DNA from 4 places in the Bacillus hominis genome. Region 2 is predicted to be linked to each of the others. Evidence: riboswitches for the same ligand, from Rfam matches in the RefSeq annotation. Region 2 holds a riboswitch; each other region holds the start of a gene.
The links. A riboswitch is a leader RNA that binds a small molecule or an ion and turns the genes downstream of it on or off. The one in region 2 is predicted to bind S-adenosylmethionine.
Positions count from the first base shown of each region.

Region 1: it holds a riboswitch for S-adenosylmethionine, as region 2 does, so the genes downstream of both, QUF93_RS17265 (M20 family metallopeptidase) here and QUF93_RS17840 (hypothetical protein) in region 2, are expected to answer to the same signal.
Region 3: it holds a riboswitch for S-adenosylmethionine, as region 2 does, so the genes downstream of both, QUF93_RS03490 (peptide ABC transporter substrate-binding protein) here and QUF93_RS17840 (hypothetical protein) in region 2, are expected to answer to the same signal.
Region 4: it holds a riboswitch for S-adenosylmethionine, as region 2 does, so the genes downstream of both, QUF93_RS22445 (bifunctional homocysteine S-methyltransferase/methylenetetrahydrofolate reductase) here and QUF93_RS17840 (hypothetical protein) in region 2, are expected to answer to the same signal.

Region 1 is NZ_JAUCFS010000005.1:2,851,021-2,854,181, reverse strand. It holds gene QUF93_RS17270 (DEAD/DEAH box helicase family protein) at 1-965, shown strand, start outside; SAM riboswitch class I at 1,042-1,143, shown strand; gene QUF93_RS17265 (M20 family metallopeptidase) at 1,233-2,438, shown strand; gene QUF93_RS17260 (Lrp/AsnC family transcriptional regulator) at 2,574-3,014, opposite strand.
Region 2 is NZ_JAUCFS010000005.1:2,959,074-2,962,234, reverse strand. It holds gene QUF93_RS17850 (YwiC-like family protein) at 1-670, shown strand, start outside; gene QUF93_RS17845 (hypothetical protein) at 702-893, opposite strand; SAM riboswitch class I at 1,156-1,254, shown strand; gene QUF93_RS17840 (hypothetical protein) at 1,293-1,613, shown strand; gene QUF93_RS17835 (SWIM zinc finger family protein) at 1,866-2,255, shown strand; partial or broken gene QUF93_RS17830 (flavodoxin family protein) at 2,279-2,365, shown strand; gene QUF93_RS17825 (group-specific protein) at 2,383-2,745, shown strand; partial or broken gene QUF93_RS17820 (TIGR00366 family protein) at 2,871-3,005, opposite strand.
Region 3 is NZ_JAUCFS010000005.1:192,054-195,214, reverse strand. It holds gene proC (pyrroline-5-carboxylate reductase) at 1-124, shown strand, start outside; gene QUF93_RS03495 (glyoxal/methylglyoxal reductase) at 126-959, shown strand; SAM riboswitch class I at 1,112-1,217, shown strand; gene QUF93_RS03490 (peptide ABC transporter substrate-binding protein) at 1,350-2,990, shown strand.
Region 4 is NZ_JAUCFS010000005.1:3,831,089-3,834,249, reverse strand. It holds gene metI (cystathionine gamma-synthase/O-acetylhomoserine thiolyase) at 1-632, opposite strand, end outside; SAM riboswitch class I at 818-931, opposite strand; SAM riboswitch class I at 1,135-1,244, shown strand; gene QUF93_RS22445 (bifunctional homocysteine S-methyltransferase/methylenetetrahydrofolate reductase) at 1,314-3,146, shown strand; gene metH (methionine synthase) at 3,146-3,161, shown strand, end outside.

The DNA of each region.
Region 1 (3,161 bases), 110 kb from region 2:
CTGTTTCAGAGCGTAAAGAACTTGCGCAATTACAACCGTTCGCAAATGAGGCGAGTGTTTTATTTGATACGAGCTTAATGGGAGCATTTTCGTTAAAAGACGCTGCTTCCGGTTCGCGTTTTAATATTATGTCTGGTTTAGTAGCGATGCAAATGATGTTAATTGGACTGTTAGACGGTGTTCAATCAATTGGTGTAGTTACACCGTACCGAGCACAGTCCCGCTTTTTATCAACGTGTATTAGAGAACTGTTGCAGAAAACGAAATATCAACACATACCAGTATTAGCGGCAACAGTTCATAAGTTTCAAGGTTCTGAAAGAGATATGATGATATTTGATACGGTTGATAGTTATCCGCAGGAACGTCCTGGTGTGTTATTCTTTGATCATAAAAACCATCGCCTCGTCAACGTAGCAATAACGAGAGCGAGAGGGAAGTTCATTCAATTATCGGATTGCCATTATATGCGTAAAAACCTTTCGAGAAAACAAGCGTTATCACAATTAACAGCGCATATAGAACGTCACGGAGATGTGTATGATCGCACGACATCAAGACAAGTATGGGAGCGGAAAATTTCGAAACGTTTACGCTGGTTTATGGAAATGAATCTTGAAGAGCCGAAAGGGCTACTCAAAGATATTTTAGCTGCGAAACGAAAAATTATCATTTCACTTCCAAGTACAAGACAAGTGGATAAAAGAGTATGGCAAGCGTTAATGCGTACAAATGCGCAAGTAACAGTTTATAGTGATGGACCAGTTCCATTAAAGAATGTAAAGTTACAAAGACAAAATAAAGCATTCCCGTTCTTATTAATCGATGATGAAATCTTTTGGGCAGGGGCACCACTTACATCTCAAATGATATTTGAAGGTAGTACGGAATTTCCGTACATATGTGCAAGACTGCAAGCACCGGAAACAATTGGTGTATTAAAAGGATTTTTAGATATTCGGTAAATTCGGATAGGAATTCCTTGACTTTTAGTCGGAATGAATTTAGAATGAAAAATAATTTAATATAATTTTATGAAAATTCTTATCACGAGAGGTGGAGGGACTGGCCCTACGATACCTCGGCAGCAGATTCTTTATGAATACTGTGCCAATTCCAGCAAGGTAACTTGAAAGATAAGAAAGAAGCTCATTTTTGAATGTATATTTCAAAGCCTCTTTCTATCTTTTAGAAAGAGGCTTTTTTACGTGAAAATAAAAGGAGGAAGAAAAATGGGAGCGACAGGAGTAACGTCACAAAGAAACATAATTGAAGAGAGTATAGAAAGAAATAAGGAAAAGTACATAGAAACAAGTCATAATATTCATGCGAATCCGGAGATTGGTAACCAAGAATTTTACGCATCAAGAACGTTAAGTTTATTACTAGGTAGCGCAGGATTTCAACTGCAGCACAATATAGCGGGGCATGAAACAGGTTTTATCGCGCGAAAAAGTTCAGGAAAACAAGGGCCAGTTATCGCATTTTTAGCTGAGTATGATGCTTTACCGGGACTCGGTCATGCGTGTGGTCACAATTTAATTGGCACAATTAGCGTTGCAGCAGCAATTGCATTATCAGAAACGCTTGAAGAAATTGGCGGAGAAGTTGTTGTGTTCGGAACACCAGCAGAAGAGGGTGGTCCAAATGGTAGCGCGAAATCGAGTTATGTAAAAGCTGGTTTATTTAAAAATATTGATGCGGCGCTTATGATTCATCCGAGCGGAAAAACAGCGACAACGAGTCCATCACTAGCAGTAGATCCACTTGATTTTCATTTTTACGGAAAAACAGCTCACGCCGCAGCTTCACCTGAAGAAGGGATTAACGCATTAGATGCGATTATCCAGCTGTATAATGGTATTAACGCACTTCGCCAACAACTTCCGTCAGATGTGAGAATTCATGGCGTCATTACAGAGGGCGGAAAAGCACCTAACATTATCCCAGACTACGCATCAGCAAGATTCTTCATCCGTGCAGCTACGCGAAAAAGATGTGCAGAAGTAACAGAAAAAGTAAGAAATATCGCAGAGGGAGCAGCATTAGCAACAGGTGCAAAAGTAAAAATTCATCAATTCCAAAATGAAATCGATGAACTACTCGTAACAAAAACATATAACGATGTCGTAGCTGAAGAACTGGAATTACTAGGTGAAGACGTAAATCGTAAAGAAAGAGTAGGCATCGGTTCAACTGATGCAGGAAACGTAAGCCAAGTCATACCGACCATTCACCCGTACATTAAAATCGGTCCAGATAACTTAATTGCGCATACGAATGAATTTAGAGAAGCAGCACGCTCAGAACTTGGAGATAAAGCGTTAATTACATCGGCAAAAGCATTAGCGAATACAGCGTATCGATTAATTACGGAAGAAAGCTTGTTAGAGAAGGTGAAGGAGGAGTTTAGAGCGGCGCAGAGGAATCAGGGGTAGGTGAGAAGGAAGATTATACCCGGGGTTTTTTAGTAGGAAATTGAATAAAAAAAGAACCAGCCTATGGCTGGTTTTATTATATTATAAAAGGATTTTTTTACATACACTTGATATTTCTACCTTAGTACCCTCTTATTAGAACGACAATTTCTCCTCAAACTCACTCTTTAAAACAATTAAAGGAGACGACAAGCCAAATTGCATTAAAGAGTCTAAAAATGCAGCGAGAGAATCCATCGAATCGCTCATAACTTTCATCATATAATTAAACTCCCCACTAATTCGATATAAATCTGTTACTTCAGGAGCAGCATTACAAAATTGGATGAAATCAGAGCATTGGCTCGTTTTAAACATGATGAATGCTTGAATGTTTTTATTAATTTTGGAAGGCTCAAATTTAGTTCGGTAAGCCGCTATAACTCCTTGATCTTCAAGTTTGTTAATTCGTTCTTTTACAGCAGGTTGCGTCATGGATATAATTCGTCCTATTTCTGAAACAGAAATTCTCGCATTTTCATACAACAAGTTCATAATTTTATGATCGATTTCATCCAGTTTTACTGTGTTTTGCATCGTGTAGCCTCCTTTTTTGTTTTCTAAAGTGAATCACAAATTATAACTATAATATCATAAGTGAACGAATTAAATTACCTATAAATCTATATTTAAAATTATTGGTGTTTGCATAAAAATATAAGTATAGGATTTATCCCGCATTAA
Region 2 (3,161 bases):
ATTTTTATTAAGTGTCATACTTGGGAACCCTACTTTTTATCATATCCCACTGTTTTTAGCCTGGTTCTTTATCTATCTAGCTACGTATCCATTTCTCATGTACATAAGGCAAAGACGGAAAATAGAATTTTTACACACTGCAATGGTGTATTCTATCATTGCGTTCGTATTTGGGATGATTTCTTTATTATATGAATGGCGAATTGTTTTATTCGCAGTATTAATGCTTCCATTGTTTATTGTAAATATGTATTACGCTCGTCAAAAAAATGAACGAGCATTACTAAATGACATTTGCGCGATTATAGTGTTTTGTATAGGTGGTTTAATAAGTTATTATTTTTCAATGAAGCAAATCGATAAAACAGCAGTATTCATTGCGCTTATTTCATTTCTATATTTTTTAGGAAGTACGTTTTATGTGAAAACGATGATTCGTGAAAAAAATAATCCGAAGTATCGTTTTATATCTTGGGGATATCATATTGTATTAACGGTAATCGTATTTACTATCAATCCATGGTGTTCTCTTATATTCGTACCAAGTGTCATTCGAGCAATTATATTGTACGGTAGAAAGATTTCTATATTAAAAGTAGGGATTTTAGAAATTGTTAATTCTGTATATTTTTTAATAATAACGGTAATAATGATGAAGTATGCCATTTGAAAAAAACTTCCCATCTTTTGATGGGAAGTTTTCATTCTTGTTCTAAAATATGAACGGTATAATCGCATCTTTGTAATGCTTGCTCTACAGCGTAAAGGGATTGCTCTATACGTGCGCGATTAAAATCTTTTTCAACGGTCTGAAGTGCTTCTTCTAAACAATGTTTTGCTTCTTGTAATGATTGAAAAGAATCTTGTACATATCCGCGGGCGTTTTGATGCATTTCATAATCCTCCTTGAATGTTCATATATGTATAGTATGAACATTCAAGGAGGAAAATATAATTTGTTGTATTTGTCCCGCATTAACGGACAGTAAAACGTCCATGTCAAAATTCAGCGAAGTGGGAGATTAACTGTCCATAAATGCCCGATTGGTGAAGGCTAATAATCAGTAGGGGATGGACCACTCCCCACTGATTAAAATTTCACTTTATTTGACAATTATAATAAAATTACGTATAGTTAAATTTAAAGTGAATATTTTCTTATCCAGAGAGGTGGAGGGACTGGCCCGATGAAACCCAGCAACCGCGATGCAGGTGCTAATTCCAGCAGAACATATTTGTTCTGGGAGATAAGACGAAGATATACGTAACTTCTTCTTATCGGAGAGGTTTTTTTGTTGCAAAAAAACCGATTACGAAAACATATAATAAGAAGAAAGGGGTTGCGAAGTACTGTGACACTCGAAAAATACGTAAAACTGCGTAGTACAGTTTATGAATATATGATAGAGCAAGATAAGCCAATATCATTGTTAGATATTCAAGAACATATCGTTTCGCATCATGAAGGAAAATTCACTAAAAAAATGTTACATCAATTTTATTTATCAAGACTATTAGATGAACTCAAACTGGATGGGAAAATTACTTTAGCTGATGATGAATATCTCTATGCTGAAAAAGGGGTATTTTATAAAGCGGGAAAAGGGAGCTAAGCTCTCTTTTTTTTGAAGTATGTAGTGTAAAAGACTGCTAAAGCAGCCTGATACAGGGAATGGTGTTGAGTGTGTAGTGTCAAAGATTGAATGTGCCTGAAAGAGGCACTTCATATCGGCTGCAAATGAAAAGAGACACCTTCGCCGAATAGGTGTCAGTCGTTTTGTCACGTAGACTCGCTACTTGACAGTTATTAGAATAACATGCAGGTTTTTTGAAGTCAAAAGGGAATTAAAGGAAGAGGTATTGTTATGTACGCTTACTTATTAAAAGATATAACGAAATGGATTCCAAAGTACATTATAGATAGAGGATATGAATATTATGAAGAGGGACATGTAGAAGATGTTGACATACACGACAAGAAAGTATTTGCTTTCGTTACTGGAAATGCAGGAAACTATGAAGTGATTATTGATCTTGAAGATTTTACAGAAAGTAGCTGCGAGTGTCCTTATGAAAATTTTTGTAAGCATATGGCGGCAGTTGTTTATGACATTCAAGGTGCTGGTGAGAGTACAGTTAAAGAACAACTGAAAGGTTTAGAAAAAGAAGAGTTACTAACAGTATTAAATCGTTTGTTACAAGGTTCGAAAAATGTACAAATCGTAGAGAAGATGTTAAAGAAAGGGAAGATTTAACTGTAGAGGGGAGTTGCTTTGTAGTGAACGTACTAATTATATACGCTCACCCTAGTCTTTCAAGCTTTAACGCAGCAATTTTAGAGCATGTGCAAAAAGGACTTATAGAAGAAAAGGCTCGTACATTATGAATGAAATTGATCGTATTATAAAGTGTTGCAACTGTGATGACGAACTTTTTCGTACGTATATTACGTGTTTAGTCCAATTGAAGAAGTGTAGTGAAACGTTTCAACAAATTCAGATGCAATTAAGAAATGATTATTTAATAAGAGGGATTTGTGAAAGAGAAGTTGATGAGGTAGTACGAGGAAGCAAAGAATATGAAATACATTTTCTTCCTAAAGTATTACGATGGAATTTCTTGAGGGAAAATCCACATCTGATTGAAAAAGTATGTGAAGATTTTTTTGCATTTGAGTCATTAAATCTTACGGAGATAGAGTGGGAAACGATTATAAATTGCATGGGAAATAAAGTGAAACTTTAATCAGTGGGGGGGTTCTTCCCCTACTGATTATTAGCCTTCACCAATCGGGCATTTACGGGCAGTTGAGCTCCTACCTAGCTGCTTTTCTCCAGCCGAATTTTGAGATGGGAGTCTTACTGCCTGGCAAATAGCGGGAAAGTAGTTTCATTGGAAATACTAATAAAGAAAGTAGAAAAAGCTCCTCCAAGCGAAAGCCCTTCACTATTTACTCCAATCATCATCCCCATAATTCCTGCGTAGAACGGAAACTGAAGTAAAATACTGTATTTAATGTACATGTTAGAACAGCAAAAATTTGTAAGAATGGACGCTGCTACGAGTCAATATTTTAAATACCCTTTAAGAAGGATATCAGCTATTTTTAACGAATTCTGAATTACAAACAAACTTTATCAAAAGTGGTGAGATAATATAGA
Region 3 (3,161 bases), 2.8 Mb from region 2:
CGAACAAGTAACAACACCAGGGGGTTCCACAGCTGAAGGTCTCAAAACTTTATATGAGTATAATTTTTCAGAGGCAATTCAAAAAGCAGTAGAAGCAACAAACAAAAAAGCTAGGGGGAAATAATATGAGTTTAACAAGTTTAAAAGACTATACAACATTACATAACGGTGTAAAAATGCCTTGGTTCGGTTTAGGTGTTTTTAAAGTAGAAGATGGTTCAGAAGTAATTGATTCTGTAAAAGCAGCAATTAAAAATGGCTACCGCAGCATCGATACTGCTGCAATCTATCAAAACGAAGAAGGCGTTGGACAAGCGATCCGTGAATCAGGTGTTTCACGTGAAGAATTATTCATTACATCAAAAGTGTGGAATAGCGATCAAGGCTATGAAACAACACTTCAAGCATTTGAAACTACATTAGAAAAATTAGGTCTAGAATATTTAGATTTATATTTAGTACATTGGCCTGTAAAAGGGAAATATACTGAATCATGGAAAGCGTTAGAAAAGCTTTATAAAGACGGCCGTGTTCGCGCTATTGGTGTGAGTAATTTCCACATTCACCATTTGCAAGATGTATTTGAAATCGCTGAAATTAAACCAATGGTTAACCAAGTAGAATACCATCCACGTTTAGCTCAAGAAGAATTACACACTTTCTGTAAAGAACATAATATCCAGCTTGAAGCTTGGTCACCATTAATGCAAGGACAATTACTTGATAATCCAACGTTACAAGAAATTGCGACAAAATATAATAAATCAACTGCGCAAATTATTTTACGCTGGGATTTACAAAACGAAGTTGTAACAATCCCTAAATCTATTAAAGAACATCGCATTATTGAAAATGCAAATATATTCGATTTTGAATTAAGTGCTGATGACATGAAAGCAATTCAAGCACTCAATGAAGATCGTCGCGTTGGTCCAGATCCAGATAACTTTAACTTCTAGTAGAAAAACCACTGCCATATGCAGTGGTTTTTCCGTTAAAGAAAACTGAAAATTTAAACTACATTTCATTAGGTTGACACTTCATTATCCAAGGTGTAAGATTTTGAATTATCAAAGAAACACAAAAATTAATAAAATTTATTCGTTTACTCATTGTATCAAGAGAGGTGGAGGGACTGGCCCTTTGAAACCTCGGCAACAGGTTCATTTTGAATACTGTGCCACTTCCTGCAAGCCTTATGGCTTGAAAGATAGAATGAGGGAATTCGTTTATATACGGGTGCATAACTTGTACGTAAAAATCCCTCTTTCTCAATATGAAAAGAGGGATTTTTTATTTTTCATTTCCCTCATCATCACCCAAACTTAATTATTTAGGAGGAAAATCAAATGAAAAAGAAGTTTGTACCCGGTATTGCATCAGTTGTAGGAGTAAGTATTTTATTAACTGGTTGCGGTAGTTATAAAAACGAAGCAAGCGGAGCAAATGCAAAAGACGAGGCACCTAGTAAACAGGTTTTAAACTTATCTTCACCTACTGAAATACGAACAATGGATACAGCTCGTGCTACAGATACTGATTCTGGTCAAGTAATGAGAAACGTATTTGAAGGTTTGTATAATCTTGGTGAAGGTAACAAACCTGTCCCTGGCGTTGCAAAATCTCATGAAGTAAATAGCGATAAAACGAAATACACATTCCATTTACGAGATTCAAAATGGTCAAACGGTACTCCTGTTACCGCGAAAGATTTTGTCTTCGCTTGGCAAAGAGCTGTCGATTCAGCAACAGCCTCTGAATATGCATTTCTATTCTTTGATATTAAAAACGCAACAAAAATTAACAACAAAGAACTTCCAGCCGATCAACTTGGTGTAAAAGCAGTTGATGACCATACGTTTGAAGTAGAATTAGAGCGTCCTGTTCCGTACTTTATTAGCTTAACAGCGTTCCCAACATTTCTACCAATTAACGAAGAATTCTTTAAAGCACAAGGTGATAAGTACGCTTTAGAAGATAATACAATTTTGTACAACGGGGCTTTTACACTAAGTGATTGGAAGCACGAACAAAGCTTTAAATTCAAGAAAAATCCTACCTATTGGGATAAAGATAATGTCAAACTGGAAGAAATCAATTTTAACGTCGTAAAAGAAAAATCGACAGAAGTAAATTTATTCGAGTCAAAACAATTAGACCGTATAAAACTAACATCTGACTTCGTTGATAAATATAAAAAAGATGCTAACTTTAAAGAGCGTCCGAACGTAGGCGTACAATTTTTACGTATGAATCAACAAAACAAAGTACTTCAAAACGTTTCTGCACGACAAGCAATCGATCAAACAATCGATAGAAAATCCTTTGTAAATACGCTCTTAAATGATGGTTCTACCCCAACTTATGGCCTCGTGCCACAAAACTTTGCAAAAGGACCTGACGGAAAAGACTTCCGCGTTGCAAACGGGGATTTAACAAAGGTTGATACAAAATCTGCACAAGAACTATGGAAAAAAGCAAAAAAAGAACTTGGTTCTGAAAAAATCACATTAGAATTATTAACAAGTGACGGTGACCTTGAGAAGAAAACTGGTGAGTTCTTAAAAGGACAACTAGAAAAGAATTTAGAGGGCTTAACAGTAAATATAAAACCGCAACCGCGTAAGCAACAAGTTTCACTCTTATTAAAAGGTGACTACGAAATTGGAATTGACGGTTGGAGCCCTGACTTTGCTGATCCAATTACATTCCTTGAATTGTTTACAACGAATAATCCTTACAACTTAGATCATTACTCTAATAAAGAGTTCGATGAAACAATAGAAAAAGTGAAAACGACTTTAGCTGGTGATGAAAAGGCTCGCTTTGACGCATTACTAGCATCAGAGAAAATATTATTTAAAGACTCTGTTATCGCTCCTCTTTACCAAAAAGGAGAATCTTATTTAGAACGTTCTTATGTGAAAGGCATTGTGCAAGTAGACTTTGCAGGTCAATTAAACTTCAAATGGGCAAAAATTGAAAAATAAATTGTAACTTTGACCAACGTTATTCCACCATACTAATTATTTTTTCACAAAACGCATTAAAAGTAGGTTCCTTAATACACCGGAATCTACTTTTTTAATATATTATTTCAAGAAATTAACATTCTATTTTTATTATTGACATATAGTTCTTTCCAGTGTTAATATTCTAAA
Region 4 (3,161 bases), 870 kb from region 2:
GCAACGACAAGTCCGCTTAGTACATCGTTATGCCCACCTAAATATTTCGTTGCACTGTGAAGTACGATATCGGCGCCTTCTGTTAATGGTTGTTGTATATAAGGCGTGTAGAATGTGTTGTCTACAATAAGAAGTAGTCCATGCCTTTTCGCTACACTTGCGACACTTGCGATATCAGTAACTTGCATTAGTGGATTAGTCGGAGTTTCTATGAAAATAGCCTTTGTTTCAGTTGTGATAGCTTTCTCAATTTGTTTAATAGATTGTGTATTTACGTATCTACATCGAATATTCCACTTTTTTTCATGCTCAGAAAATAATCGATACGTTCCCCCATATAAATCCTCGGATACAATAAGTTCATCTCCAGAACGGAATAACGAAAGGACGAGGAGCACAGCTGCCATTCCTGAACTACAGGCATAACCTTGTTCGCCATATTCTAAGTCTGCGATTGCCTGTTCTAATAGACCACGAGTCGGATTTCCAGTTCTTGAATAGTCAAAGCCAGTAGATTTACCAAGCCCTTCGTGACGATAAGCGGTTGAGAAATAAACGGGTGGATTAACAGTTCCTGTTGTAGTTTCGCTACGGTTTCCGATTTGTGCTAGTTTTGTTTCGATAGTTGACATATGAAAATTCCTCCTTTTTAAATTAACAATTAGTTGAACCAATCGGGCTTTTACGGGCAGTTCGATTCCAACCTAACTTCTTTGTTCCAGCTGAATTTTGAGGTGGGAATCTTACTGCCCGTTAATGCGGGGTAAAATAAAAAAAGCCTTCTAAGAAGAAGGCTTTCGTTTTGAATAGAGTCTTCTTCTCATCTGTCAAATCTTTCACAATTTGCTGGAATTAGCACCTTATTAACGAATGAACGTTAATGGTTGCTGAGGCGTCACAGGGCCAGTCCCTCTACCTCTCTAGATAAGAATGTTCGTATGAAATTTTATTATGTTTTTAACTTTACAACAAAAGATAATTGAATTGCAACTTTATTTTAAATATTTTTTTAATTTTCCGCAAGTGTCATTGACTTTTATTTTTGTGCATGCTAAATTTATAAAAAATTAACAAACATTGTTAAAAGGGGAACGCATTTCCTTTTAGCTACATAAATAAAATAATAAAGACAAACTCTTATTGAGAGCGGTGGAGGGAAAGGCCCTGTGAAACCCGGCAACCTTCAAACTAAATGTTTGAAACGGTGCTAAAACCTGCAAAACGTGTGTTTTGCATAATAAGAGGAGGAACGATTATGTCCCCCTCTTCACTTTGAAGAGGGGTTTTTATATTGATAGAAATGAGGGAGATTCGTGAAATTACTAGATTTATTATCAAAAGGAATTGTAATAGGCGATGGTGCGGTTGGAACTTTATTACATTCGCATGGTTTACAAAGTAGTTTTGAAGAATTGAATTTGTCTGATCCGGACTTAATTATATCAATCCATAAACAATATGTAGCTGCTGGAGCGGATGTTATTCAAACGAATACGTATGGGGCAAATGAAGCGAAATTACGTATGTATGGATTAGAAAATCAAGTTGTCCAAATTAATAGAGCGGCAGTGAAGCTTGCGAAAGCATCAGTAACAGAGCGGAATGCAATTTTAGGGACAATTGGAGGTATGAAACATATTGGTGCTGTTACAACGACTGACATAGAGCGAGAATTTATGTTACTTGAGCAGGCAGGTACTTTACTAGAAGAACAGGTTGATGGATTACTATTAGAAACTTTTTATGATGAATTTGAATTATTGCATGCCGTTAAAGTATTGCGTAAACAAACGAATATTCCGATTGTTGCTCAGTTAGCGTTACATGAGGCAGGTACGACTCAAAATGGGAATGATGTCAATGAAATATTAAAACAGCTTTTAGACTACGGTGCCAATGTTGTTGGATTGAACTGTCAACTAGGGCCACTTCATATGACGGAAGCTTTCAAAATGATATCGATTCCTCAAAATGGCTACTTATCAGCATATCCGAATGCAGGTCTCCCGAATTATGTGGAAGGGCGTTATGTGTACGAGGGAAGTCCAGCATATTTTGAAGAGATGACACCAAAATTTATTGAACAAGGTATTCGTTTATTAGGCGGTTGTTGTGGTACTACCCCGGAACATATTGCAGGAATGAAACGTGCTATTGCAAATATTACACCTGTAATAGCAAAGGAGACGATTCAAAGGCCTAAAGTGGTCCATACACACGAGAAGCGTTCGAGAGCTCATGTTACTCTCGCAGAGAAGGCAAAGAAACAAACGACAGTTGTAGTGGAATTAGATCCACCGAAAACGTTAGACACGCAGCGATTTTTTGAAGGGGCAAGAGCACTGAAAAGGGCTGGAGCGGATGCTATTACTCTAGCAGATAATTCATTAGCATCTCCTCGTGTTTCGAATATGGCTATGGGTGCATTATTAACGAAGCATGATATTCCAGTATTGACGCACTTAACGTGTAGAGATCATAACGTCATTGGACTACAGTCTCACTTGCTTGGATTATCAGCATTAGGTATGGAGGAAGTGCTAGCTTTAACTGGTGATCCAGCGCGCGTTGGTGATTTTCCAGGTGCAACTTCTGTATATGATTTGTCATCTATAGAGCTAATTAAAATGATTAAAGAGATGAACGACGGTCGCTCTATTTTAGGGAAATCAATTGGTCCGGCAACAAGGTTTTCTGTCGGTGGGGCATTCAATCCTCATGTAAGGCATTTAAAAGCAGCGGTAAAACGAATGGAACGAAAAATAGATGCTGGAGCAGAATATTTCTTAACTCAGCCGATTTATGATGTAGCTTTAATTAAAGAAGTATATGAAGCGACAAAGCATTTGGAACAACCAATCTTTATTGGAATTATGCCGTTAGTAAGTAAGCGGAATGCAGATTTTCTTCATTTTGAAGTGCCGGGTATTACTCTTCCAGAAGAGATAAGACAAAGAATGGATGGACATGAAACGAAAGAGGCTGCTATTGAGGAAGGAATTCGTATTTCACAAGAGTTGATCGATGCGGCAATGAAATATTTTAACGGTATTTATCTTATTACGCCGTTTTTAAAATATGAAATTACAGAACATCTCGTGAAATATGTGAGAGAAAAGCAAGAAATGAAAGAGGGTATTAATTGATGAAACGAATAGAAG